DNA from 2 places in the Shewanella bicestrii genome. Region 2 is predicted to be linked to the other one. Evidence: predicted binding sites of a transcription regulator. Region 2 holds the regulator's gene; the other holds the start of a gene.

Region 1 (3,157 bases), 1.5 Mb from region 2:
TGAATAAAGCCCCGTTTAAACAGCAGTTCAATAATGCCTGCACGAGTCGCTTCTGTGCCTAAGCCATCGGTTTCCTTTAAAATTTTGCGGATCTCTGGGTCAGTCACATAACGGTTAATCCCCGTCATCGCACTCAGCAAGGTCGCATCGGTAAAGGCTTTGGGAGGTTGAGTTTGCTTCTCGACCAATTCACCTTGGCGACAATGAAGAACTTGCCCTAAGGTAAGAGGCGGTAACTGACCAAGATATTCCCCTTCCTCTGCGTCCTTGTCGCCTTGCGCAAAACTCGCTGCGGATGATGCATCCTTTCGTTCGCTCTCTTCTCTGGCAAACAGTTGTTTCCAACCGAGAGACTTATCCTGTTTTGCCTTGGTTTTAAAAAGGCCACCTTCGATCGTCACCTCGACCGCGGTTTCACTGTAGCAATAGGCGGAGTAAAACTGCGCCAGATACTGGCGAGCAATATGCAGATAAAGCTGCCTTTCCCGCTGGCTTAAACCAGCTAGATTGGGCTGTTTTTCCGTTGGAATAATGGCGTGGTGAGCATCGACTTTTTTATCATCCCACGCCTTAGATTTAAGCCGAGGATTGGGCGCCTCAGCGTGTGCGACTAACTCGGGCGCACCGCCCGTAATGGCCGCTAATACCCCACTTGCAAGCCCATGCTGCTCGGTGGGCAAATAACGACTGTCTGAGCGTGGATAAGTGATTAGTTTATGGCGCTCGTATAAGCTCTGGCAGGTATCGAGCACGTCCTTCGCGCTCATACCGAAGCGCTTGGCAGCATCGATTTGCAGCGCCGATAAACTATAGGGTAAAGGCGGATTCTGCTGCTTATCCTTAGTGCTTAACTGGGTCACTTTGGCGGGTTTATCGGTGATCCGCCGCACCACATTTTGCGCTAAGCCCTTAGCAAGCACGCGCCCTTCCTCATCCATATAGGGCAAGCAGGCTTCACTGGGTTGCCACTTAGCCGTGAAAGCCTGCTCTTTGTCGGTCACTAAGTGAGCCAGAACCTCATAAAATGGCTTAGATTGAAAATTTGCGATTTCCTCATCGCGGCGCACGATAAGCCCAAGCAGCGGGGTCTGTACTCGACCGACCGATAGTACGCCCTGATAGCCGACCTTTTTCCCTTGAATAGTGTAAGCCCGTGTCATATTCATGCCATAGAGCCAATCGGCGCGGCTTCGGGCAAGCGCCGAGGTCGACAAAGGAATAAACTCACGATTACTGCGAAGTTGCGACAAGGCACGCTTCACAGCCTGCGGGTTTAAGTCGCTAATAAGGAGTCGCTGCGTTTGCTGTAATTTATCGCCCGTCACGCCCAAATAGGCGATCACTTCATCAACCAATAACTGCCCTTCTCTGTCGGGATCGCCCGCATTCACTAGCCTATCGGCCTGCTTCACCAGCTTTTTAAGTACTGTGAGTTGGCTGCGGGTCGCGGCCTTAGGTTTAAGCTGCCACTTCTCTGGCACTATGGGTAAATGCTCAAACTTCCACGATTTAAACTCGGGATTATAGGCATCGGGCTCGGCCTGTTCGAGCAAGTGCCCCACACACCAAGACACACAGTTACCATTTGCGTCTTCGATAAACCCGTCACCTTTTTTGTGGGGTTTAGGCAGCACATCGGCGATTGCACGCCCAAGGCTTGGTTTTTCAGCAATATAGAGGATCATATCTACATTAAACACTGGATATAATTACAGTGTAATTTAGCCCAAAGCGGACAAGAGTGCAAACCGCCGTTTTACCTCGAGGGCCGATTTAACTCGCTCTGCGGTAACGAAACACTAAAGCTGTGTAAATTTAATTGAGAATAGTTCTCATCTAAACCTAAAATCCCTTGTATACGTTAAGAGGAATCGAGAAAACAAATGAATATACTGACCTTGCTAGGCCCTTCAATCCCAGCCTTTAAGCCAGCACTCGCCTTAAGATTCAATCAATTGGTGATCTTCCACAGCCTGTTATTATTGGCGTTAAGTCTGCTTTGTGAAATGGGGCTAAAAAGGCTTGGGCTTGAGACGCCTCTCCTTTCTTGGGGAGTTATTCTGTATTTGCCCGTGGCCGTGAGCCTGTCTTTGCTATTAAAACATAGTGTTAGCCGCCGCAGTCTGGCATGGCTATTCGGACTATGGATGCTGCTATGGCTGGTGATGTAAGCCTCGGTTTTTAAGCCTTGTATCGATACTCACACTAATATCTGCTTAATCAAAAACAAAGAGTGTCAAGCCAGACACTTTGCCTCACCTTTCTCCTACATCCCTACAGTCAAACGCAGCTCGAAACCTAACGAATTAACGCACCGCTAAATCCCCTATCAGTAATGCCACCAAATAAAGAACGTTAAATTATCAATTATTTAACAACTTTAGCTATGAAGCGGCTTAAAAAGCCGTTATGTTGAAGCTCTTGGGCGTGCACACACGTCTTAACCTTAGGCCAAATTGGCCGTTTAGTACCCAAACTTACAAGCAAATATCTTAAAAACTCTGCAAAAACAACAGAATATTGGAGTTGAATTATATGAATGAGATTGTTAATGCGGTCAACAATATCGTTTGGAGCCCCGCGCTCGTTTATCTTTGCCTCGGTGTAGGACTCTTTTTCTCCCTGCGCTCACGTTTCTTACAGTTACGCCATTTACCCGAAATGATCCGTTTAATGTTTGATGGTAAGAGCACTGATGCCGGTGTGTCTTCCTTCCAAGCCTTAGCCATGACCTTAGCGGGTCGTGTCGGAACCGGTAACATTGCCGGTGTCGCTACTGCGATTACTTTCGGCGGCCCGGGTGCATTGTTTTGGATGTGGATGGTGGCGTTTCTTGGCGCCAGCTCCGCATTCGTCGAATCCACCTTAGGCCAAGTCTACAAAGAAAAAATCAACGGTGAGTACCGCGGCGGCCCCGCCTTTTACATTGAAAAAGGCTTAGGCATGAAGTGGTACGCTTGGACATTTGCCATTGCGACCATTTTTGCCTGCGGGATTTTACTGCCAGGCGTGCAAGCTAACTCGATAGGTTCGAGCCTAAAAACCGCCTTCGATATCGACCCTAACGTCACCGCCGCTATCCTCGCTATGCTGTTAGGTTTCATTATCTTTGGTGGCGTGAAACGTATTGCCCACTTCGCCAGTACCGTAGTGCCCT
Region 2 (3,157 bases):
CACTTCAGCGCGCCAGTTAGGCGCGGTTTCATTCAAGAAGTTTTGCAGTGTAATCGGCTCACCAAAGTTGACATAACCTTGGCCAAAATTACCTAATTTACGAATAGCACCAAAAACTTGCCATACAGATTCTTTCTGTTTTTTCTTACCGCTCAACTCTTTATGATAAGTCGCCACTTCCATCACGTGATCGTAGCCTAAATACACAGGCACTAAGGTGACAGGGCGTTCGATACCACGCAGCACACTGTTGATCGTCATGGCGATCATGCCAGTTTTCGGCGCCAATAGACGACCGGTGCGAGAACGGCCACCCTCAGAGAAATACTCAACCGAATATCCCTTAGCAAACAGCTGATCGAGGTATTCACGGAACACGGCAGTATAAAGTTTATTGCCGTTAAAACTACGGCGAATAAAGAAAGCGCCACCACGGCGGAACAGCGGTCCCGCAGGCCAGAAGTTTAGGTTAATCCCCGCCGCAATATGCGGTGGCACCATGCCTTGGTAATACAGAATGTAGGATAACAGCAGGTAATCCATATGGCTGCGATGGCAAGGTACATAAACAATCTCGTGACCATCATGGTGCAGCTGACGGATTTGCTCGGCACCTTTGATATTGATACCGCTGTAGAGCTTGTTCCATAACCAAGTTAAGAAACGCTCAGCAATACGCACTAGGCTGTCGGAATAATTCGCTGCAATTTCATCAAGATATTCAATTGCTGTTTCACGGGCTTGGGTTTCGGAAATCTTCTTACTCGCCGCTTCTTCCTGAATAGCCTTGCGTAAGGATTCGGATTTCAGCAGGGAGTGGAACATTGCCTGACGATTCGGCAACACAGGCCCTGTCATCACTTTGCGTTGACGGCGGAAATGAACCCTAGCCACCCGCGCCAGTTTATGGGCAATCCCCATATCGGTGCCGTGTTCGTCGGCCATGTAACGCAGCGATACCGCATTAGAAAACTGCACAAAGTTATGACGACCCAAAAATAAGATCATCAAGCACTTACGTAACCAAGTTGGATTCTCGCGCTCAAGAACAGCCGCCTTCATGGTGTCGTCTTCTTTACCCGGAGTACGGCCCCAATACAGACTCACAGGCACCAGCTGAATATCTAACTCTGGCTTTTCCTTATGGACGGCCAACAGGCGCATAAAACATTCGAGGAATGGCTCATTACTGGCACGCTCGCCAAACAAAGGCTTACGGCCTTCGAGGCAAACGACGCGGGGCGCGACAACGCCATTTACCACGAGCGGCTCATAGGGGCTTGGCAAACCCAGCTTAGTGGTGATCTCGCTTAACGCAGCAATATCACTCAGGGATTCTGTTTTCATTACATAAGCAAGCGGTCTGGAAGCGTCCAGATTCAGATCGGCAAAGGGATCCTGCGGCACAACAATAGTGTGCACTAAGTGTTTTTGGATCCAGCGTAATGATTTCAACCAAAGAGAGTCTTGTTTAGGCATTATTCTTATGCAATGTAAGTACGTTCATTAGCCCCATAGAATACCAGATTCTAGGGAATATTCGCTAATACTCTCCAATCGCGTTAAAAAGTGGTTAATACTTGCACTACGAATAATACTGTATATACTAACAGTAACTGTATAGAAAAACAGGAAAGAACATGAGACCGTTGACGCCACGCCAAGCCGAAATTTTAGAGCTGATTAAACGTAATATTGCCGAGACTGGCATGCCACCCACCCGGGCCGAAATCGCCACCCGTTTGGGTTTTAAAAGTGCAAATGCCGCCGAGGAACACCTTAAGGCATTGGCGAAAAAAGGCTGCATCGAGATCATGCCTGGCACTTCCCGCGGGATCCGCCTCCCAGTTGAGGAAGAAGATAACAGCGAATCTGGCTTACCACTGATTGGTCAAGTGGCTGCGGGCGAACCTATCCTCGCCCAAGAGCATGTCGAACAGTATTATCAAGTCGACCCCAGCATGTTCCACCCAGCCGCCGATTTCTTGCTGCGCGTCAGAGGCGACAGTATGAAGAACATCGGTATCCTCGAAGGGGATCTGCTCGCCGTTCATAAGGTACAGCAAGCGCGCAATGGCCAAGTAGTTGTTGCTCGCGTTGACGATGATGTAACAGTTAAACGCTTTGAAAAGAAAGGGAATCTCGTTTATCTACATGCTGAAAATGAAGATTACTCCCCGATTAAAGTCGATTTAAGTTTCCAAAGTCTAACAATTGAAGGGCTCGCCGTAGGGGTGATCCGCAATGGAGATTGGCTATGAACAAACTACTAGGTAATGCCCCGCGTCACCCCGGTTTATGGCTCGATGCGGTACGCGAAACCGATACAGACTGGCAGCATACGCCTATCATCACTATGCCCACCGAGAGCCAAGGGCGCCAAGAGCTAATGCAACTTAGCAAACAATTGGCACAATTGAGCCAACAAGGCCGCTGGGTCGTGCTCATCAACCCACCCAGTATTGGCTACAAGCAGTTACTGGCCAGCGCCGGCGTGCGTATGGATCGCATACTCTTAGTCCATGCGAAAGATGAAGTGGAAACCCTGTGGGCCATGGAAAAAGCCTTAACTAGCGGCACTTCCAGCGCAGTAATTACTTGGATCCACTCACTCGATGCCCGCGACAATCGTCGTTTGCAAATTGTGGCCAAGAGCGCCCGCGCCATGGGAATCGTGCTAGAAGGTGTCGTAAATCACTCACCTACGGACGCGACACTCAAGCAACCTGCTCACTTTGCCCAAGGTAGTTTTTTTAGCTCTGTTCATTAAAATTTTTGCACTGCGTATTTAGCCTTGAAAGCCGCCTCACCTGTGAATGTGGGGCTTTTTTTTTGGCAATTTTTCAGACAATTAGAAAAAGAAGTGATCTTGATCAATTTTTAAACAGCAAGTATGTTTGATTCAGGCGAGCATAATATATCGCCCATTTAGGCAAAAAATATCGACGATTTATCGAATATCTCTTGCCCACAAAAATCGAGAATAATGGGTTTATTCAGCAGTATGTGCCAGTGTGGCTAATACCAGCAGTAACAATACTTAATCAAAAGTAAGCCGCCAACGCACGTTGAAGTCAGAGAAGCTTTTTTGGGAACTGAAGAGTTTGCATAGAGTTGAGACTTACTGTGTTGCTCTTCTTTGTAGTTGCTATTCGCA

What was found. Region 2 encodes LexA, which represses DNA repair genes until DNA is damaged. Its sites were predicted from a motif close to TACTGTATNNNNATACAGTA; they were not measured.
Region 1: a site for LexA is predicted at 1,698-1,717, ahead of CF168_RS13325 (DNA topoisomerase III). Genes of this name have one in related genera too.

The regions. Positions count from the first base shown of each region.
Region 1 covers NZ_CP022358.1:3,074,590-3,077,746, forward strand. Annotated here, with positions in the region: gene CF168_RS13325 (DNA topoisomerase III) at 1-1,685, opposite strand, end outside; gene CF168_RS13330 (hypothetical protein) at 1,884-2,171, shown strand; gene CF168_RS13335 (alanine/glycine:cation symporter family protein) at 2,536-3,157, shown strand, end outside.
Region 2 covers NZ_CP022358.1:4,599,270-4,602,426, forward strand. Annotated here, with positions in the region: gene plsB (glycerol-3-phosphate 1-O-acyltransferase PlsB) at 1-1,479, opposite strand, end outside; gene lexA (transcriptional repressor LexA) at 1,641-2,261, shown strand; gene CF168_RS20135 (cell division inhibitor SulA) at 2,258-2,770, shown strand.